DNA from 4 places in the Bacillus sp. GM2 genome. Region 3 is predicted to be linked to each of the others. Evidence: predicted binding sites of a transcription regulator. Region 3 holds the regulator's gene; each other region holds the start of a gene.
What was found. Region 3 encodes Rex, which represses fermentation and respiration genes when NADH is low (regulators of the CRP and FNR family bind a similar motif). Its sites were predicted from a motif close to TTGTGAAATATTTCACAA; they were not measured.
Positions count from the first base shown of each region.

Region 1: a site for Rex is predicted at 3,981-3,998, ahead of ACVC9U_RS08760 (helical membrane plugin domain-containing protein). Genes of this name have one in related genera too.
Region 2: a site for Rex is predicted at 2,953-2,970, ahead of arcA (arginine deiminase). Genes of this name have one in related genera too.
Region 4: a site for Rex is predicted at 3,081-3,098, ahead of ric (iron-sulfur cluster repair di-iron protein). Genes of this name have one in related genera too.

Region 1 is NZ_JBRKSZ010000007.1:1,528,819-1,534,450, forward strand. It holds gene ACVC9U_RS08740 (acyl-CoA carboxylase subunit beta) at 1-1,044, shown strand, start outside; gene ACVC9U_RS08745 (AMP-binding protein) at 1,075-3,027, shown strand; gene ACVC9U_RS08750 (hypothetical protein) at 3,110-3,334, opposite strand; gene ACVC9U_RS08755 (excisionase family DNA-binding protein) at 3,427-3,657, shown strand; gene ACVC9U_RS08760 (helical membrane plugin domain-containing protein) at 4,060-4,494, shown strand; gene ACVC9U_RS08765 (NAD(P)/FAD-dependent oxidoreductase) at 4,531-5,632, shown strand, end outside.
Region 2 is NZ_JBRKSZ010000008.1:1,181,326-1,186,957, reverse strand. It holds gene ltaS (lipoteichoic acid synthase) at 1-122, opposite strand, end outside; gene ACVC9U_RS20640 (YfjD family protein) at 394-951, opposite strand; gene ACVC9U_RS20635 (YitT family protein) at 1,155-1,991, opposite strand; guanidine-I (ykkC/yxkD leader) riboswitch at 2,076-2,182, opposite strand; gene argR (arginine repressor) at 2,352-2,792, shown strand; gene arcA (arginine deiminase) at 3,058-4,293, shown strand; gene argF (ornithine carbamoyltransferase) at 4,323-5,330, shown strand; gene arcD (arginine-ornithine antiporter) at 5,384-5,632, shown strand, end outside.
Region 3 is NZ_JBRKSZ010000008.1:306,683-312,314, forward strand. It holds gene groES (co-chaperone GroES) at 1-178, opposite strand, end outside; gene ACVC9U_RS16315 (CPBP family intramembrane glutamic endopeptidase) at 404-1,138, shown strand; gene ACVC9U_RS16320 (YdiK family protein) at 1,138-1,329, shown strand; gene tatC (twin-arginine translocase subunit TatC) at 1,374-2,141, opposite strand; gene ACVC9U_RS16330 (twin-arginine translocase TatA/TatE family subunit) at 2,159-2,332, opposite strand; gene ACVC9U_RS16335 (redox-sensing transcriptional repressor Rex) at 2,371-3,015, opposite strand; gene moaC (cyclic pyranopterin monophosphate synthase MoaC) at 3,019-3,525, opposite strand; gene ACVC9U_RS16345 (ABC-F family ATP-binding cassette domain-containing protein) at 3,672-5,597, shown strand.
Region 4 is NZ_JBRKSZ010000007.1:1,587,999-1,593,630, forward strand. It holds gene ACVC9U_RS09005 (GNAT family N-acetyltransferase) at 1-267, opposite strand, end outside; gene ACVC9U_RS09010 (YnfE family protein) at 294-551, opposite strand; gene ACVC9U_RS09015 (cellulase family glycosylhydrolase) at 654-2,201, opposite strand; gene ACVC9U_RS09020 (DUF1360 domain-containing protein) at 2,627-2,998, opposite strand; gene ric (iron-sulfur cluster repair di-iron protein) at 3,164-3,877, shown strand; gene ACVC9U_RS09030 (nitric-oxide reductase large subunit) at 3,922-5,632, opposite strand, start outside.

The DNA.
Region 1 (5,632 bases), on a different contig from region 3:
GCCGCAGGCGGCGCCTACATACCGGCTTTTTGCGATATCGTCATCATGGTCGAAGGTAACGCCTCGATGTATTTAGGCTCGCCGCGTATGGCGGAAATGGTGATCGGCGAAAAAGTGTCGCTTGAAGAAATGGGCGGCGCGCGAATGCACTGTTCTGTTTCAGGCTGCGGAGACATTCTTGCCGAAACGGAAGAAGATGCGATCAAGTCGGCGCGTCGGTATCTTTCCTACTTTCCGCCGAACTACACCGAAAAAGCGCCTGTCATTGAAGCAAAACCCGCCCGTCCGTTTGACCGGCCGTTGGAGGAGATCATTCCGAAAAACCAAAACGCACCGTTTCAAATGATGGATTTAATCGATCAGATCATTGATGAAGCGTCTTTTTATGAGATCAAAAAATTGTTCGCGCCAGAGCTGATTACCGGTTTGGCAAGGATTCACGGGCAGCCTGTCGGCATCATCGCCAATCAGCCGCGGGTCAAAGGCGGTGTGTTGTTTCACGATTCGGCAGACAAAGCCGCAAAGTTTATCAATTTGTGTGATGCCTATCATATCCCGCTGCTGTTTCTGGCTGATATCCCCGGCTTTATGATCGGAACGAAAGTCGAGAGGGCGGGTATTATCAGACACGGTGCGAAAATGATTTCAGCGATGGCCGAAGCAACCGTGCCGAAAATATCCGTCATCGTCAGGAAAGCTTATGGCGCAGGCTTGTATGCGATGGCTGGGCCGGCCTTTGAGCCTGACTGCTGTCTGGCGCTGCCTACAGCTCAGATTGCCGTGATGGGGCCGGAAGCAGCGGTAAATGCCGTTTATGCAAAAAAAATCGCACAATTGCCTGAAGAAGAGCGGTCCGCCTTCATTGCCGAAAAACGGGAAGAATACCAAAAAGACATAGACATTTACCGGCTTGCTTCAGAAATGATTGTCGACGGGATCATTCCGGCCGATTCGCTTCGTACGGAACTCATCAAACGGCTGAATGCATATATGACCAAATACATGACATTTACGGAACGGAAGCATCCTGTTTATCCCGTCTAAAGGCCAATGAAACGAAAAGGAGGAAACGGCATGGCCGAAAAAGCGGTTTGGCAGCCTGATCCGGAATTTGTAAAAACGACCCGGCTGTTTCAATGGATGACAGCCCTCGGTTTTTCCGACTATGATGATTTTTTGAAAGCAAGTACAGACGATATCGCCTGGTTCTGGGAAGAGGCCGAAAAAGCGCTCGGCATCAGCTGGTACAAGCGGTACAGCCAAACATTGAATCTCGATAAAGGCATAAAATGGCCGAAATGGTTTTCCGGCGGACGCTTAAATGCCGTTTGCAGCGCCGTCGAAAAATGGTCCCGACAGCCTGATACGGCCGGCAGGACGGCCCTCATCTGGGAAAGTGAAGACGGAAAAACAGAACGGATCACCTATTCTTCTTTACATCAAAAAGTCGCCCGTGCGGCGGCAGGCTTTAAAAAACAAGGCATATCAAAAGGGGATGTCATTGCGATTTACATGCCGATGATCCCGCAAACGGTCATCGCCATGCTCGCCGCCGCTAAAATCGGCGCGGTATTCTCACCGGTTTTTTCAGGCTACGGCGCCCATGCGGCAGCCGCGAGACTCAGCGCTGCCGGAGCAAAAATTCTTGTCACAGCAGATGCCTTTTTACGAAGGGGAAAGAAGGTCTGTATGAAGAAAGAAGCTGACAAAGCAGCAGACCGTGCCCCCACTGTCCAAAAAGTTGTCGTCTGCCGGCTTCACGATGGCGAACAAGATTGGAATCATAATAGAGATATAGACTGGAATGAATTGATGAAAAGCGATCCTCTCCAGATTACAGAAGAAATGGACAGTTCAGATCCGCTCATGCTGCTTTACACATCGGGCACGACAGGACAGCCGAAGGGAGCGGTTCATACCCACGCCGGTTTTCCGCTGAAAGCTGCATTTGATGCGGGCTTCGGGATGGATGTCAAACAAGGGGACACGTTTTTCTGGTTTACAGACATGGGCTGGATGATGGGGCCGTTTTTAATATTCGGGGGTCTCATAAACGGAGCGGCAGTTTTGCTGTATGACGGAGCACCGGATTTCCCGGCCCCGGATCGGCTGTGGGAGCTCGTCAGCAGACACCGGGTGTCGCATCTCGGCATCTCTCCGACGCTCATTCGCTCGCTGATGCAGCACGGCGAAGATTTTCTTCATCAATGCGACCTGAGCAGTCTGAAGGCAATCGGCTCAACGGGCGAACCATGGAATTATGAACCGTGGATATGGCTGTTCCGCCATGCTGGAAAAGAGCGGATTCCTATTTTTAATTATTCAGGAGGAACGGAAATTTCAGGCGGCATTTTGGGCAATGTGCTCCTGCGGCCGATCACGCCGATGACGTTTAATTCGCCTCTGCCCGGCATGGCGGCCAATGTCTTCAACGAAAAAGGGGAGGAAGTCGTCAATGAAGTCGGGGAGCTTGTCCTGACAAAGCCGTGGGTCGGCATGACATACGGTTTTTGGAAAGAGCCGTCCAGATATGAAAAAGCATATTGGAGCCGCTGGACTGACGTCTGGGTGCACGGCGATTGGGCAAAACGGGATGAAAACGGCTACTGGACGATCAGCGGACGTTCTGATGATGTCATCAATACTGCAGGGAAAAGGATCGGGCCCGCTGAAATAGAGTCCGTTCTGGTCGGCCATCCGGCGGTGGTGGAAGCAGGCGTTATCGGCGTTCCGGATAAGCTCAAAGGTCAGGCTGCCGTCTGCTTTGTCGTCCTCGCACAGTCGGAAAAGCCGTCGGAAAAACTAAAAGATGATTTGCTGAACCTCGCCTCTGATGCCATCGGTAAAGCGATCAAGCCAAAAGCGGTTTACTTTGTCAGCGGTCTGCCGAAGACGAGAAATGCAAAAGTGATGAGACGGCTGATCAGAGCTGCCTATTTGAACGAGCCGGCAGGCGATTTGTCAACATTGGAAAACCGTGAAACATACGATGAAATTGCCGGCCTTTCAGCGCAAAAAAATCTGTAGTATACTGGATAAGGCTTGCAGACAAAGAAGAAGGACACGTCCTTCCTCTTTTTATTTTAATGAAGCTCGATTGACCAAAAACTCACATTCTGACGATAACCGAACCGCCGCCTGCCGCGCAGACGCGGTTCTGCTGCTCTTCAATTGAACGCAGCAGCTGATTGTTGCTTTCCATGAGTTTGATCAGCAATTCCATTTGATCTTCGAGATTTTTCAGCCTTTGATTCATCTGCTGAGAAGATTGACCGGTATGCATTTGCGGGGCTGAAGGCGGATAAAACGTTTCAGCATTCCATTTTGAATACATAGAATAGGCCTCCATCATCTAAACTGATATATCTTATCGTATGATCCTAAAATCGCAACGTTCGCCTAAATCAAAACGAGAGGAACCAAAACATGGACTTGACAATAAAGGAAACCGCAGAATATTTAACGCTTTCAGAAGCATATGTTGAACAGCTTGTGAGAGAAAAGAAAATCCGCACCGTCTTCGACGGACAGCAGCATTTAATTAACAAAGAACAATTCAATACCCATATGGAACAGATGGAAAAGTATAAAGCGTGGGCGGAATCCGTTCTGAACGAACCCATCCCCGAAGATCCGGATGTTAAAGATGAAGATTAACTCGAGGCAACAATAATTTTATTATGTAAACTAATAGATGCGATTCTCTGACATTTTCGGACGTCTCCCGTCTCTATCATGACATGACGTTTCGTAAAAAAAAGACACAATATAGGAAATAAAAGGAATGAAAGAAGCCCTATATATAAAGTTTTCTATGATTTTATTTCATTTCCGAAACAATCACGTTCATTTTTTGTTCAAAAAGTGTTATCATTTAGTAGTAAAAAATACAGCGTGTTTTGAGATTGCGGGTTTTCGGGAATTCCAGACTGAAAACAGCAATACAAACACAAAAGGGGAGAACCTTTTTGCGGACTTGTTTGTGCACAAATTCACAAACTATGAAAAAGGGGTTCCTTCAAAAAACAGCACATCGCTTATTGAAAAGGAGAATTGGTTATGCCGGAAACAATCGATCAAACAGCTGATCAAACAAACGAATCTGTAAGCCAAAGCCAACGCGATCTTATCGATCAACTGCTAAAACCTGAAGTACAGGAGTCTTTGACTACTTTAGTCGACCAGCTTCCAAAGCTGACAGAACTGGTCAACATTTTGACAAAGTCTTACGATTTCGCACAATCCGTTGCAACTGATGAAGTATTAAAAAATGATACGGTCGGTGCCATTACAGAAATTCTTGAGCCTGTCAAAGATACGGCAAAAGAAATCGCGGCTACCGCCATTGAAGCAAAAGACCGCGCTGACGAAAGCAATGAAGTCATCGGACTTTTCGGTTTGCTGAAAATGCTTAAAGATCCGCAGGCCCAAAAGCTGTTCCGCTTTGTTCAAAGCTACCTGCAAATCATGTCAGAACGCGAAAAACAAAAATAATCACTATACATTCAGAATAAGGACGGAGGATTCACGATGTCAAAACATATCGTCATTTTAGGCGCTGGTTACGGCGGATTACTGTCTGCTTTAACAGTTCGCAAACACTACACAAAAGAAGAAGCAAAAGTCACAGTGGTTAACCAATACCCGACACATCAAATCATCACAGAACTGCACCGTCTTGCTGCGGGCAACGTGTCAGAACAGGCAGTTGCAATGCCGCTTGCAAAGCTTTTCAAAGGAAAAGACATCGATCTTAAAATCGCCAAAGTCAACTCGTTCTCAGTTGACAAAAAAGAAGTCGCTCTTTCTGACGGCTCTACCTTGACGTATGACGCGCTTGTCGTCGGTCTTGGTTCTGTCACTGCTTACTTCGGCATTCCAGGACTTGCAGAAAACAGCATGGTGCTCAAATCTGCAAACGATGCAAACAAAATCTTCAAGCATGTTGAAGAGCGCGTGCGCGAATACGCTAAAACGAAAAACGAAGCGGATGCTACGATCTTAATCGGCGGCGGCGGACTAACAGGCGTCGAGCTTGTCGGTGAACTTGCCGATATCATGCCGAACCTTGCGAGAAGCTACGGTGTCGATCCGAAAGAAATCAAGCTGAAGCTTGTTGAAGCCGGTCCGAAAATCCTGCCGGTTCTTCCGGATGAGCTGATCGAACGTGCGACAAAGAGCCTTGAAAAACGCGGCGTTGAATTCTTGACAGGACTGCCTGTCACAAATGTAGAAGGAAACGTTGTTGATTTGAAAGACGGGCAAAAAATCGTCACAAATACATTTGTCTGGACCGGCGGTGTTCAAGGCAATCCGCTGATCGGCGAGTCAGGTCTTGAAGTCAACCGCGGACGCGCAACTGTAAACGATTTCCTTCAATCCACATCACATGAAGACGTATTTGTTGCAGGAGACAGCGCCGTTGTCTTCGGTCCGGATGGCCGTCCGTACCCTCCGACAGCTCAAATCGCTTGGCAAATGGGCGAGCTGATCGGCTACAACCTGTATGCATACTTAGAAAACAAATCAATGGAAACGTTCAGCCCTGTCAACTCAGGCACGCTTGCAAGCCTTGGCCGCAAAGACGCAGTTGCCGTTATCGGCGCGAACAGCACATCTCTTAAAGGCCTGC
Region 2 (5,632 bases), 870 kb from region 3:
TGCTGCGTAGACCCTTTCACACCTAAATTAAACTCTAAAAAGTAGGAAGCATAGGTTTTAGCCCATACAAAAACAACAGCTAACAAAAAAAAGCTTAGCTTATGAGAGAATATTTTTTTCATGATAACCTCTACCTTTTTAACTTTTTTCAGACCGCTTTCTGTTTCAGTCAATGAAGCGTGAGGAAACGATAATATATCATTCTACTAAAAGTCTCGGCGGTTTTTCAAGCACGTCCACGGTGAAATCCCCCCGGCTTCCCTCACTCAAACAGTCCACGTCTGCGTAAAAAAATTCCGCATTTAAGACTACGGCCTCTAATTAAGACGAATGAATTTCCCCAAAGGTTTCAGTTATTTTCATTCACCTCGAAAATTGCTCTTTCCCGGACGATTAAATATCTTTATGAAATTCATTTAAATAAGCTTTTCTTCGCGCTTCTGTGAACCGGCCGATCCAGTCCGCACGCGCTTCCTCCGTCATATAGGGCAGAATGTACAGCTCGACCGCTTTATAAAATTCCGGTTCAGGAAGAATGTTGTACGTCGGAATCCGAACCATGCCGTTCCCGCGCGTCTCTATCAGTATATCCATAAAGAAAATGCCTTTCGGGCTGCAGCGGTGCTGCGCCATTTTAAGGCTTTTGATGTCCTTGAACAACACAGATTTCTTCCCTGAGAACAGCCGCCCGTCTTCTCCCTCGATCATGCTGAAGATGATGTTTCCTTTTTTCGTGAAGACCGGAAATATCATTAGAAAAGTAATCAAACCATAGATGATCCCGAAAAGTCCGACTCCCAGGTACAGCAATGAATATTTCGATTCGAGTTTTATTGCTTCATAAAAGAGCCATGCTCCGACCAACCCGAAACCTGCCGTCCCCGCAAAAGCCCATACTCTAAAGAACATTCGGCTTTTCACATCAATTGGCTGTTTTTCTTCCTGTTCCAAAAATAATAGACCTCCTTTACTTCAGCAAGCGGATTTCTATATTAATGATATTCATGCCACAATCTACCTTACCACAGAAACCGGTTTCTGCATAAAACTTGCAGTGTGAGTGATCACGTATTCGTCCAATCAGCAGACGATCTGTCCCTCATCAGACCCGATGAATACAAAAAGGCTCCCGGCCATCTGCCGGCAGCCTTCCCCTATTTTGAAATATCAACAAATCCCTCGCCGAATACATCCCTGACATCGTGGATGATGACAAATGCTTTTTTATCTGTGCTTCTTATAATTTTCTTGAGCATGGACAGCTCTTGTTTATTAATGACAATGTATAGAATTTCTTTGGAATCGCCCGTATAGTGTCCGCGTCCCGTTAATATCGTGACGCCGCGGTCCATCAAGGTATTGACCTGCGCGGCGATCTCGTTTTTATGCTCGGAAATGATCGTGATCGCTTTTTTCGTGTTGAGTCCTTCGATAATGAAATCCATGACCTTTGTGGCGATGTACAGCATGACAATCGTAAACATCAGCTTTTCAGCTCCGATGATAAAGTAGGAACTGAACACGACAACTAAATCGATCATCAGCAAGGCATAGCTGATGTTCCAGTCAAAATATTTATTGGCGATTCTCGCGAGAATCGCAGACCCGGCAGTGGTTCCGCCGACACGGATGATCATGCCGATGCCGACGCCGGCAAAGACCCCGGCAAAGATCGTGCTGATGATCACTTCATCAGCCGGCACCGTCCAATCTTCAGTGACGTGCAGAAAAAATGAATTGGCCGCCACCGCAATGATGGTATAAATCGTCGTTTTTTTATCCAAAAAGCGATAGCCGATCATCAGAAGAATGCCGTTCAGCACAAAGTTTGTGATGCCCGGAGACCATTCAAAAACGTAGTATAAAATCAGCGTGATCCCCGTGACGCCGCCTTCTCCCAAGTCGTTCGGGATGGCGAACAGATTCACGGCTAACGCAAAGAAAAATGCGCCTATCACAATCAGGATCATGTCCATTGCTTTCTTTTTCATATTTGCATCCCCTTCCTTATCCGTAGTCGATTTCCTGTAAAAAGTAAAAAAGCCCCGGAGAGAAGCTCTTTGATCAAGAGCAAAAACTCCTGGGCTTTTATCCCACCGTGTCATAACGATATCTTCGCTATGTGTTTTCTCTCGGACCAGACCAGCGCGGAACGCACTGCGGAACCCTAGAAAACCACCTTTTCTCTGTTATCAATTTGTCATCTTCAAGCATTATAAGTGAAATTTTGGGGTCTATCAACCCCTTTATCAGCCTGAAAGATTTGTTTTTTTGTAAAATAGCTTCCATCTGCCGGCAATAAAACCGTCCTATAATAATAGATATACGTGTTTTGCCTGGGAGGCGCTCTTATGAACAAACAAAAACGGCAATGGCTCATCAAGCAAACCATTCTCGAACATCCGGTAGAAAATCAGGAACAGCTGGCATCCCTGCTGGAAAAACGCGGCATCGCCGTTTCGCAGTCTACCATTTCCCGCGATATTAAAGAAATGTATCTTGTGAAACAGCCCGGTGAAAACGGAAAGCTTGTCTACACGACAAATGCTTCTTTATCCATCAATCCTTCTAAAATATTAAAAGATAAAATCTCCGACGTTGTCCTGCATGTGCATCGGACGGACAACTTGATCATTATTAAAACGATGCCCGGCAACGCCCATGCCATCGGCGTCCTTCTTGATAAGCTCGGAAGCCCGGAAATGCTGGGCTGTATATGCGGGAACGATACATGCCTTGTGATTTCCCAATCGCCTGAGGCAGCCCAATCATTTTGTGATCACTTATGCTGATCCGGCCGTCCGGATCAGCTTTTTTTCCCCTCAAAAAAAATTTTTCAAAAAATCCCCTTTAAAAATATACACGTTTTATACGTTCTATTCTCTGCTCCTGCAAGGACTCATTTTCGATTTATCATAATTATTCATTTTTATTTTTGCTTCATCAAAAAACATGTGAAATATATCACGTTTTCGTTGTTTTCGCTTTCACATCGCGCTTTTCCTTCCTGTTTTAAGCTGTACATGTAACAAAAAGAGCTTAGGAGGCGGGATGATCATGACAACACCGATACACGTTTACTCTGAAATCGGCCCTTTGAAAACCGTCATGCTGAAGCGGCCCGGTCGGGAACTGGAAAACCTTACACCCGAATATCTGGAAAGGCTTCTCTTTGACGATATTCCCTTTTTGCCAGCGGTGCAAAAAGAGCATGACCAATTTGCAGAGACGTTAAAGAAACAGGGAGTTGAAGTTCTTTATTTAGAAAAGCTGACGGCCGAAGCCTTGGATGACGCTTTCGTCCGCGAGCGGTTTATCGATGAGCTTTTAACAGAAAGCAAGGCGGATATCAACGGCGCTTACGACAGGCTTAAAGAGTTCTTGCTCACCTTTGACGCCGATTCGATGGTCGAACATGTGATGAGCGGCATTCGAAAAAATGAGCTGGAACGCGAAAAGAAATCGCATCTTTATGAGCTGATGGAAGACCATTATCCATTTTATCTCGATCCGATGCCAAACCTTTACTTCACAAGAGATCCGGCGGCCGCCATCGGCAGCGGACTGACCATCAACAAAATGAAAGAGCCTGCTCGCAGGAGAGAGTCGCTGTTTATGCGCTACATTATCAATCACCACCCGCGTTTTAAAGGGCATGAGATTCCGGTTTGGCTTGACCGTGATTTCAAATTCAATATTGAAGGCGGAGATGAGCTTGTCTTAAATGAAGAAACCGTAGCGATCGGGGTATCAGAACGGACAACGGCTCAGGCGATCGAGCGTCTTGTCCGGAACTTATTTCAGCGGCAGAGCCGGATTCGCCGCGTACTGGCCGTCGAAATACCGAAGAGCAGAGCCTTTATGCATTTAGATACCGTCTTCACGATGGTTGACCGTGATCAATTCACGATCCATCCCGCCATTCAGGGGCCTGAAGGAGACATGCGGATCTTCGTTCTTGAGAGGGGAAAAACGGCAGACGACATTCATACGACTGAAGAACACAATTTGCCGGAAGTGCTGAAAAGAACGCTCGGCCTTTCAGATGTCAATTTGATCTTCTGCGGCGGCGGAGACGAAATCGCTTCAGCCAGGGAGCAGTGGAATGACGGCTCCAATACACTCGCGATCGCTCCTGGTGTCGTCGTCACCTATGATCGGAATTACATTTCTAACGAATGTTTGAGAGAACAGGGCATTGAAGTTATCGAAATCCCGAGCGGGGAGCTTTCAAGAGGACGCGGCGGCCCGCGCTGCATGAGCATGCCGCTCTACCGCGACGATGTGAAATAGACAAACCTAAAGAAAAAGGAGAGAGATCCATGAACCAAACGATTGATTTAAAAGGCAGAAGCTACTTAGCTGAAAAAGATTTTTCAGAAGAAGAAATCCTCTATTTGCTCGACCTTGCCCAAAAATTAAAAGAAAAAAAAGCGCAAGGCATCAAGCATCGCTATTTGGAAGGCAAAAACATCGCTTTGCTGTTTGAAAAGCCTTCTACAAGAACGCGCTGCGCTTTCACGACAGCCTGTATCGACCTCGGTGCACATCCCGAATATTTGGGCAAAGACGACATTCAGCTCGGCAAAAAAGAATCGATCGAAGACACGGCCAAAGTTCTCGGCCGCATGTTCGACGGAATTGAATTCCGCGGATTTGAACACGAAAAAGTGATTTCCCTGGCAGAGCATTCCGGTGTGCCGGTATGGAACGGGCTGACCGATTTATGGCATCCGACGCAGATGCTTGCGGACTTTATGACAGTGAAAGAACATACGGGACGCGTAAAAGGGATCAAACTCACCTATATCGGCGACGGCCGGAACAATGTCGCCAACAGCCTGCTCATCGGCGGCGCCAAAGTCGGCATGGACGTAAGAATCTGCTCGCCTCAAGAGCTGTTCCCTGATCAGGACATCGTTAAAATGGCGGAAGCGTTCGCCGAAGAATCCGGCGGAAAAATCACCGTCACAAGCGATACAGATAAAGCCGTGTCCGGAGCCGACGTTCTGTATACGGACGTCTGGGTATCCATGGGAGAAGAAGACAAGTTCGCTGAAAGGATCAAACTGCTCAAGCCTTATCAAGTGAATATGGATCTCGTCAAGAAAACAGGAAACGACAACGTCATCTTCCTGCACTGTCTGCCTGCCTTCCACGATCTTCATACAACTTACGGACAAAACGTTTATGAACAGCACGGCCTTAAAGAAATGGAAGTGACGGACGAAGTGTTCCGCAGCAAACACTCTAAAGTGTTCGATGAAGCTGAAAACCGCATGCACACAATTAAAGCGGTCATGGCAGCGACACTCGGCGATCTTGACTGACAGGAAAAGGGGCTCATTCCCTTTTCCATTCTATACCGAATGAGGTGACAAAAATGGCGGAAGAAAAGAAACTTGGGCTGTTTGCACTTATCGCGCTTGTCATCGGCTCGATGATCGGCGGGGGCGCCTTCAACCTTGCAAGCGACATGGCTTCAGGAGCGGGGGCGGGAGCCATTTTAATCGGCTGGATCATCACCGGAGTCGGCATGATTGCCCTGGCCTTCTCTTTCCAAAACTTGACGACGAAAAGGCCTGATTTAGACGGCGGTATTTTCACTTACGCGCGGGAAGGATTCGGCCAT
Region 3 (5,632 bases):
TTTTAACTTCTAATGCAACGCGCTCTCCGCTCTCTAACACACGGCCTGAACCGGCTGCAACCACTTTACCCTCTTGTGGTTTTTCTTTTGCGGAGTCAGGAAGTACGATTCCGCTGGCAGTTTTTTCTTCAGACTCAACGAGCTCAATGACAACGCGATCACCTAATGGCTTTAACAATGAAACAACCTCCTCAATATTTTCATATGTAATTTTAGCACTCGCACTCGGTGAGTGCTAACACAATTCTTATAATAAAGAATCTCCCAGGCAATTTCAAGTGATAAGGTCAAATTTTTTTGCGCTTACATTTCTCCGCATGTCCTTATCATCCTATAATTTAAAAAGAGTGTGTTACAATAAACATAGTCTGAATTAGATTTTTAGAAAAGGAGTACATAAAGCTTGAGAAAACAATACTGGTTTATTATATTGGCATACGTTCTCATGCAATTGTCGGCCGCCGTCGGCTTGCCTCTTCTTTACTTTTTGGGAGTGGGCAAAGGACAGCCAAAGGCTGAAGCCCAGCTTACATTGACAGGCGTCTGGTCTGTCATCGCGTTTACCCTCTGTCTCGTTATCGTGCTGCTGATTTTGCGGACGGTGCCGAAGACGACGCTTCGCAACCGGCCGAAAGCATCGGTTGGAGCATCAATCGGATGGGCGGTAGCCGGTGTTTTTCTCGCTTTGTTTTCGCAGTCAATTGCCGCTTCGATCGAAATGTACTTGTTCGGGGTCACCCCGGAATCGGAAAATACGCAGCGGATCATGGAAATCATCACCGCATTGCCGCTGATGGTGTTTGTCTCTTCTGTATTTGGTCCGATTCTTGAAGAAATCATTTTCAGAAAGATCATTTTCGGTGCAATCTATGAGAAAACGAATTTTTTCATTGCCGCTTTGTTCAGTTCGGTGCTCTTCTCGGTCGTCCATTTGGATTTCAGCCATCTGCTCATTTATACAGCAATGGGATTCACATTCGCCTTTTTATATGTCAGAACCAACCGGATTATCGTGCCTATTTTCGCCCATGTCGCCATGAATACGCTCGTCGTCTTACTGCAGACGTTCCGGGAGCCTATTGAAGAATATTTGAAACACGCCGAGAAAATGCAAATGATTATTGGAGGATTTCTATGATGAGAAGCCCTAAATTCTGGGGAGCGATTTATTTATTAACGGGTGTGCTGTTTACATATCTGGCGGCAACCTCGCCCGGAAGCATGTGGTCTTTTTACACGATCCTGCTGATGCTTTTCGCAGCCTATAATATCAGCATTTCCTTTAAAATGTTCGCCCTGGCCGGCAAGATGAAGCGAAAAGATCAATAGCCTTTTTTGTGAAGGAAAAGAGCCATTCTGAAAAAGAATGGCTCTTATTTTGTATGGTCGTTCAAAAACGCTTGATTTTCCTCTTGAATCATTGTTTTTTGCGCCTGCCTGTAGGATATTCTTGAAATCACGATACTGATTTCATAAAGAATGAGCAATGGCACTGAGACCATTAAATGCGACAAAAGCTCAGGCGGTGTAATGAGGGCCGCGATGACGAACAACACAAAATATGCGTATTTTCTGATTTTCGCCAAAAACATCGGCGTCACGAGGCCGAGCCTTGTGATAAACATGATGACCACAGGCATCTGAAACAATAAGCCAAAAGGAAGCGTCAACTGAAGCAGAAACTGAAAATATTCGTGTATTCCGATGACCTGGTTGACATTCAGATCATCTGAGACTCTCGTCATAAAGTCCACGACAAACGGAAATAAAATAAAGTAAGAAAAGGCAATGCCGCCTAAAAAAAGAATAATCGATATCGGAATATAGCTGAGCGTCACTTTTCGTTCCTTTTCATACAGCCCCGGGCTGATGAAAGCCCACAGCTGGTATAAAACAAGCGGCGAAGTCAAGACGGCGCCGATGATGAAAGCGAACTGCACGTACACAAATAAAGGATCGGTCAGCTTGAACGCGTTGAGCGTCAGCAGCTTCGCTTCATCCGTCTGCTGCAGATAGATAATCAGCGGCTTTGCCAATAAAAAGCCTGCCACAACAAATAAAACAAAAAAGAAAAAAGTGATCACAAGCCGTCTGCGTAGTTCTGTGATATGTTCTATCAGCGACATTTCTCTTTCCTTCATAAATATGTCATCCTATCCTACTGATCTTCTTTCTTTTTATCGGAATCGTCGTCAGCCAAACCTTTTGTCGCATTCTTAAACTCCCTCAGCGTGTTTCCCGCTGCTCTTCCCAGCTCGGGAAGTTTTTTCGGGCCGAATATCAGAAGCGCCACCACGACAATTAAAATAAAGCTTCCAGGACCGATTGGCATAAAGCCTGCCCCCTTTCCTTTATTTTTCGTTTTCCGTTTTACTTTTCCTGCATTGAATAATGTTTCATGAAATACACCAGCGACTGAAGTTCAACCGCCAAATCTATATGATGAATGCGAATGTGTTCCGGCACATTCAAGCGGGCCGGCGTGAAATTAAGAATGCCTTTAATGCCAAGCTCCACCAGCCTGTCTGTAATCGACTGTGCGGCTTGAGCCGGTACCGTCAAAATGGCGACGGGGATATCATCCGTCATATGCTCTTCAAGTCTATTCAGATCATAGACGGGAACACCGCCGACCTCGGTTCCGATTTTTTCCTCATTGATGTCAAACGCCATGGCGATTTTTGTATTATTATTTTTGATAAAATTGTAATGGAGAAAGGCTGTCCCCAAATTCCCCACGCCAATGAGCGTTACGTTCGTCATTTCATCCTGATCAAGCGTCTTTCTGAAAAAGGACAGCAAATAATTGACATTGTAGCCGTATCCTTTTTTTCCGAGCGCGCCGAAGTACGAGAAGTCCCTGCGGATGGTCGCAGAATCGACTTTGACGGCATCGCTCAGCTCAGCGGAAGATACACGCTGTTTTCCGGATGCATGAAGGTTTTTTAAAAAACGATAATATAATGGCAACCGTTTCGCTGTCGCTTGCGGAATTTTTGAATGATCCATGTTCATAAACTAATCCTCCATGTCTACATCAGCTTTTTCCCTTTTATAGTCACCGTTTTTCCCGCCTGTCTTTTCGAGAAGAAAGGTCGGTCCTATCACCATTCCCTTATCCGCCGCTTTGCACATGTCATATACGGTCAGCGCACATACGGAGGCCGAAGTTAACGCTTCCATTTCCACACCTGTGCTCCCTTTGGTCTTCACTTTAGATTGAATATGCAGGATGCTCTTCTGTTCTTTCTCCTCCCAGCGAAAGGCGATGTCGACTCCTTTCAGAGCGATCGGATGGCACATCGGGATGATGGCGGATGTCTGTTTTGCGGCCATGATTCCGGCCACTTGCGCCACCGACAATACATCGCCTTTTCCGATTTCCCGGTTTTTGATTTTTTCATGTACTGTTCGATTCATAGACACGCTTGAAACAGCCGCAGCTGTGCGTACTGAAGCTTCCTTTTCGCTTATATCAACCATCTTGGCTCTGCCTTGTTCATTAAAATGTGTAAACTCATTCATGTTCTGAACTCTCCTTATAACGATCATACACTATTTTTTTCATTCTGTCTTTTTCTTTGGCTAAAATCTTCCAGACTTCACTTAATTGTTTGCTGACTGCGCAGTGATAGGCTACACTTAAAATAGCAGACAAGAGGTGAAAGATCATGATGATTTTACAAGTGAACCAACTTTCAAAATCGTTTGGAGCCGATACGATTTTAACGAATATAAAACTCGAAGTCAGATCTCGGGACCGGATTGCGATCGTCGGACGCAACGGCGCCGGAAAATCGACTCTTCTAAAGATTATCGCAGGAAAACTTTCATATGAAAAGGGGGACATCATCAAGCCGAAAGATTTGACGATGGGCTACCTTGACCAGCACTCCGGCCTCGATTCCAAGCTGACGCTCAAAGAGGAATTGCTGTCGGTATTTGATTTTCTGAAAAAAATGGAAAAAGAAATGCGCGCGATCGAGGAAAAGATGGCGCAGGCCGGACCGGACATGCTTGAATCATTGATGAAGACGTATGACAGGCTTCAGCAGGAGTTCAAGGACAAAGGCGGCTACCAATATGAGGCAGAGGTCAGATCCGTCATGCACGGGCTCGGCTTTGCGGGATTTGACGACTCCGTCCGCGTCCAGGACTTAAGCGGAGGTCAAAAAACAAGGCTTGCCCTCGGAAAAATGCTTTTGACAAAACCCGACCTCCTCATTTTGGACGAACCGACAAACCACTTGGATATCGATACCCTGACATGGCTTGAACAATATTTGCAAAATTACAGCGGAGCGATTTTAATCGTTTCCCATGACAGGTACTTTCTTGACAAAGTGGTTACCCAAGTTTACGAGATCAGCCGGTCCCAAAGCAAAAAATATACCGGGAACTACAGCTCTTATCTCCAATTAAAAGCCGAACAGCTGGAAAAGGAAACAAAGCTTTATGAAAAGCAGCAGGACGAAATCGCCAAGCTGCAGGAGTTCGTCGACCGGAATCTGGCTAGAGCTTCGACGACGAAACGGGCGCAGAGCAGACGAAAGCAGCTTGAACGGATGGAGATCATGGACAAACCGCTCGGAGATGAAAAGTCGGCGTCTTTCCGCTTTGAAATTACAAGGCAAAGCGGAAACGATGTACTGCGGGTGGAAGACTTGACAGTAAGCTATCAGGAGCAGCCCCCGCTTCTCCGTTCATTGAACTTTCACATCACCCGCGGGGAAAGCGTTGCACTGGTCGGACCGAACGGAATCGGCAAGTCAACCCTTTTAAAAGCATTGATTCAAAAGCTGCAGCCGGTATCGGGAACAATCGCGACAGGCTCCCATGTCTCAATCGGCTACTATGACCAGGAACAGGCTGAATTGACGTCGTCAAAACGCGTGCTTGACGAGCTTTGGGACGATTATCCGGAAATGAATGAAAAGGATATCCGGACCTGCCTCGGCAACTTCCTGTTTTCGGGAGAAGACGTATTAAAACCTGTACACGCGTTAAGCGGCGGCGAAAAAGCAAGGCTTGCCCTCGCCAAGCTGATGCTCCAAAAAGCGAACTTCCTTATTCTTGATGAGCCGACAAACCATCTCGACCTGGACAGCAAGGAAGTCTTGGAGAACGCTTTGATCGATTACCCGGGAACGATATTATTTGTGTCCCATGACCGCTATTTTATCAACCGGATCGCGACAAAAGTACTGGAGCTTTCCCGCGACAAAGCAGAAGAATATTTAGGCGACTACGATTATTACACAGAAAAAAAAGCGCAGCAGCTTGAACTGAAAGAACTAGAAAAACAGACGGAAGAGCATCAGAAAAACGCTTCCGAAAAACCTGGCGCAAAAAAGAGCTATGAGGAAGAAAAAGAGCTGAAAAGAAAAGAACGCCAGCGGCAGCGAAGGATTGAAGAAATCGAAACAAGAATTACGGACATTGAAGAACAGATCGAAAAAAATGAGGAGCTCCTGTGTGACCCCGTCGTCTTCCAAGACCATGAGAAGGTCCAGGAAATCCACTCTGAAAATGAACGGCTGAATGAGGAGCTTGAACAACTGTTAACAGAATGGGAAACACTCTCTACAAATGAATAAAGGATGAACCGCTCCAAGCCGGAGCGGTTTTTTTG
Region 4 (5,632 bases), on a different contig from region 3:
CGATCCTTCGACTTCCTGTGGCACGATACCGCATTGACCTAGAAATTCGCCTGTTTGTTTATGTTCGGCAACCCACAGGCCGGTTCCGTGTTTTTCATAGTTTTCAAGCGTCCAGTCGATCCATTGCAATGTCTGTTTTTCATTCTTTGTCGATGGATAATATTCCATGGCTGTCGGGTCAGAAAAGATTTCGAGCAGGTTTTCCGCGTCATCACGCCTCATTTTTCGCAAAATCATCCGGTCTGTCTTCATGATCGTATCTTTCATGGTTCTTCTCCCCCTTATTTTATTGATTATGAAGACGTTAATTCCCGATAAACCGTTTCTAATTCTTCCATTGTCAGATCTCCGTATGCGCATTTAATCACGGCATCTGCGAATTCATCATAGTCGTCATCTGTTGAAAAACCTTGCTGGAGCGTTTTGGCGTAAAGCGCGATTTGTTTTTTTCGCTTTTCAATGTCTTCCTCTTTGCCTGCGTAATCAGGTCCATTGATCGTGTCGTAGTTTTCCTTGACAAGCATCATGTATTGCTGCAATGTTTCATTCATACATCCATCTCCTTTCATGTTTACAAAAATATTCCTCATTCCTTCCATTATATATAATATATACGAAAACGGACACCAAATTCGGTGTCCGTTAAAGTGCCGTTATTTAGGTTCAGCGCCCCAAATCAGTTTTCCATTCTCATACAACGTGATTTTTTTCGTATTTTTAAACGTGTTTGAACCTGAAGAAAATGAATAGTCGCCGCTTTGGGCATAATTGCTCCAGTTGTCATTGTGAAGACGGATCTGGATTTCGCCTGTACTTGCACCCGGCGCTAATGTACCGTTTTTAAATCCTACTTCAAGATACGTGTCTGCTCCGTTTACCGCTTTTTTTAATTGGACGAATTTGTGCGTGATTTTGCTGCAGCCGATTTGGGCATAGTCGCAGTCAAAATTTTGTCCTTTGTGATTCGTTTTATACCAATAGCGGACAGTGATTCGATTTAAAGACACGGTTTTTTTGCTGTTGTTTTTAATGTTGAGCTGAGGGCGGATTTGGTTGCCGTTTACATTGTTGTCCCCCGCTCTGTATTGTACTGCTATCGTGTTGGCTGCAGCGCCGCTGTCTTGACCTGGTTTATCCTGATCCTTTTTCTGGTCTTTTTGATCTGACCCTTTCGAATCCGATCCAGAGTCTCCTGACGAACCGTTTGATCCGCTGCGGATGTTTTCCCTGACGAATTTACCTGATGAGGATAAGTCGGATTGAGACCATCCTCCCTTTTTAGAGGCGCCGGAGTTTAAAGCAGCTGACGACTCTTGTTTGTCGCACAAGCTCCAGTTTACCCAGCTGATTTTTTTGCTGTCTAAATATTTCAGCCACTCCCTGGATTGGTCGAGGTAGACACCGCCGTTTCCGGAAGCATCGCTCGTTCCCCATTCTGTGACGAAAATCGGCGCTCCTTTGCTGAGTGCATAGTCTGCTTTATCCCGCAAAGACTGACCGTGCGTACCCGCATAAAAATGGAGCGCGTACATGACATTGCCGTCTTTCAGCTGATTGTCCGCCGCATCGTTGACATCTTGGCTCCAAGTGCCTGTCCCAACGATCACAATATTTTTCGGAGAATTTTTGCGGATCACGGACAAAATGTCTTCAGCGTAAGGTTTAATGTCACGGTTCCAGTTGACATCGCCGTTCGGCTCGTTGGCAATTTCAAAAATGACGTTTGGCGTCTTGCCGTAAAGCCTTGACATTTCGTTGAAAAACTCTTTTGCTTTCGCTTTGTTTTGGTTTGGATTGCCGTCGCTCAGTATGTGCCAGTCGATGATCACATAGATTCCGAGTTCTTTTGCCGCTTCGACGGCTTCCTTCACTTTGTTTTTAACCGACGGATTGTCAATATAGCCGCCTTCACCCGTATACATAGCCGCGCGGAAGACATTGATGCCCCAGTCGTCTCTCAGCCATTTTAACGAGTCTTTGTTGACATAATCGCCATACCACTGCAGCCCGTGTGAACTGATTCCTTTCAGCTGAACCGCTTTTCCTTTTTGATTGACGAGCTGCGTACCTTTCAAGGTGAGCTGTCCGTTTACAGCAACGGGTGTTTGAGAAGCGGCAGACGCTTTAGATGCGATGATACCGCTGATGCCGAGTGCTGCTACCATGAAGCAGGCGATGAAGACAGAAATGGAACGTTTCATGTATGACATTCTTTTTCCTCCAATGATGTTATTTTCCAAAAACACTTTCTGGCAGACATTTTCACCCCTTTCTTGGCTTGTAGCACGTTACTGATTGTAAAAAAACTATTCATTGATTGTCTATCAACCATATTTCACGTTTTTTTCGTTTTGAAAATCTATCTATTTCCTCTTTTCGTATGAAATGGGAGGTCTGAATGCTAATGATGAAAAGCTAAAAAAGTATGACCGGGGACTTTGTGCTTCCTTTTTCTCTCAATTCGAAATTTTAAAACCTGATTCTTCTTCAAAATAATGTCTTCCCTCTGCCTAAAATGCGGCAACCGGGAAAAAATCGCTGTAAAAAGTTCACAAAGCGGACATGTTCTCTCTGCTGTTTGTGTCACTTTATTGTCAAAAAAATAAAACCATCCGCTTGGAATGGTTTATTTCTTTAAATCAGAGAAAAAGCTGACAAGTTTTGTTGCGACACCGACAAGCGTTTCAAGAATCGCCTGTCCACCTGCGACCGATAAAATTAAAATTAACGGGAATATCGTTTTTGGGACAATCAGATACCCGACAGCAATGATCAAAGCGCACCATATCCCTGCGCACCAATAGCAATTCAGCAAATAGCCGAAGTTTGATTTCGGCACTTTTTTCGTTTCTACATGCCCTTGTTCATCAACCGTCTGCTTTTTCTTCATGAACGGTTTCCGGATAAACTCCGTGATCTTGTCAAAAACAATCAAATGAGTTAGCCGGTAACTGGCGAGAATCAGCATCGTAAATGTAAGCCAGGATAAATGCTCCATTGCAGGCCTCCAACATGAAAAGTTATCTATAGCTATTTCCCGATTTCTTCTGACTTATTGCTTTTTCTGTCATTTTTCCCGAATGTGATGTAGATCACGATTTTCCATCGGTGAACCCGTTACATTTAACCCATAGCATAAAAAACACTTCAGGAGGTTTTACAAATGGAAGCAGTATTTGATCAAAACACAAAAACAGGTGATATTGTTACGCGTTTTCCAAGAGCCAGCCGGTTGCTAAAAGAATATCGCATCGACTTTTGCTGCGGGGGCAACCGCCCGATCGGTGAAGCGATAAAAGAACAGGATTTAAATGAAGAAGAGATCTTAGCAAAAATCAATACATTATATCAAGAGACAAAGGCATTGAACGCAAAAGAGACGAACTGGAGTGAAGCCCCGTATTCACAGCTGATCGACCATGTGATTCATACGCACCATGCTTACCTGTATGAGGTGCTTCCTGAACTATCAGGCTTTGTCACAAAAGTCTACCGGGTTCACGGCATCCATCATCCGGAACTCGCCCAGGTCCATCAATTGTTCCATCAGCTGAAAACTGAACTGGAACACCATCTCTTTCAGGAAGAGGAACTCATTTTCCCGAAAGTGACGGCCTATGAAGAGACGCGATCAATGGACAGCCTGGCAGAAGCGGTTCAGGCGATCGACGTCCTTGAACAAGAGCATGAAGCCGCAGGCAGCATCTTGAAGGAACTGAGAAAAGTGACCAATGACTATACCCTTCCTGAAGGGGCATGCACAACATATACACTGACTTACTTAAAGCTTGATGAATTGGAAACAGATCTTTTTCAGCACATTCACCTGGAAAACAATATTTTGTTCCCGCGGCTTGAAGCGGAAGCCAATCAATAAAACAAAAAGACAGAGGATTTCACTTCCTCTGTCTTTTTGTTTATCTATTCATCTGAAGCAATGTCTTTAACTGGAAGCGCTTCTCCTTCCTGATGCGTCGGTTTGCGGAGATGGAATAATGCTCTGATGCTGAATATGACCAAAATCACGATTCCGGCTAAAAAGATCGTATCCGGCACAGCCCTCCAAGTCAGCAGCGTTTGCACCGTATCCTGCTGTAAAAACTCAGGCGCCCTTGAGCTCCAGTACCCGTCTTCAAACGCTTTTTTCAATTGAAGAAAACCGACCGGCAACAAATTGATAAACACCATTCCGAACAAGCCGATGTTCAGCGACCAGCAGGCTATTTTCAGCCATTTATCATTCCACGCTTCTTTTTTGGCGATATTGCGTAGCGTATACAGCCAGACAGCAATGGCAAACATGCCGTACACGCCCATCATCGCCCCGTGCCCGTGGGCAGGTGTCAGGAACTGGCCGTGCTCAAAATAGCTGACAGCAGGCAGATTGATCAAAAAGCCCAATACCCCTGCACCGACCAGATTCCAGATCGCCGTTGAAATCAAGAACCAGAACGTTGCTTTATACGGGAAATGATGGCCGCCGTCTTTCATCATCTTGTATTGTTCATAAGCTTCCAATACAAGCAGGGTAAGAGGAATCACTTCCAGGCATGAGAAGACGGAACCAAGGCCGATCCAAACTTCGGAAGAACCGTTGTAATAGTAATGATGTCCGATCCCGATGACACCGCTCCCCAGCAGGATCGTCAGTTGAAAATAAAGCGTTCTGACGGTCGATTTTTTCGTAACCAGGTTCATTTGCACGAGCAAAAAGCCGATGACCACGACGGCAAAGACTTCAAAAATCCCTTCCACCCAAAGATGGATAATCCACCACCGCCAAAAATCCGACATTGTAATATTTGTGCCGGGATTAAAGAAAAAGGCTGCACCGTAAAACAGCGGAATGGCGATCGAAGAATAAAACAGCAGATGAATCAAACCGCCTTTATCAGATTCCCGCTTGAGGCCGCTCTTAATGCCTCTGAAAACGATAAACAGCCATATCAGCATGCCGAGTGCGAGAATGACCTGCCAGAAGCGGCCGAGTTCAATATATTCCATTCCTTGGTGGCCGAATAAGAACCAGTTATTTCCTAAAAGGCCTTTCGCTCCGAGCCATTCGCCGGCCATGCTTCCGCCGACAAGGACGATCAGCGCCCAAAACAGAATATCGACAAGCAGCCCCTGCCTTTTCGGCTCGCGGCCTCCGACAAGCGGCGCTGCATAAATGCCCATACCGAGCCATGAAGTCGCAATCCAGAAGATCGCCAGCTGGAGGTGAAATCCCTTAGATATGCTGAATGGCAACATATCCCTGATCCAATCGATCCCAAAAAAGCTGTCCGGCTCAATATAATAGTGGGCAAGCAAAGCTCCGAACATAGCCTGAACAAAAAACAGCAGCGACACAACGGCGAAATATTTTCCGGTTTTAACCTGTGATGCCGTAAGCGGCTGTTTATCCAGATCAAATACCGGAAACGCCCCTTCCTGATAAGCCTCTTTCATTCCAAGCTTGTAACGGTAAAACACGAATAGAATAATGCCGACAAATAAAATAAGGATGGTGACGCTTGCGCCGCTCCACCAAACGGCGGCAAATGACATCGTGTTTCCGGCATCTTCATCATACGGCCAGTTGTTCGTGTACGTAATGTCGTCGCCAGGCCTTAATGTACTGGAAAGCCAT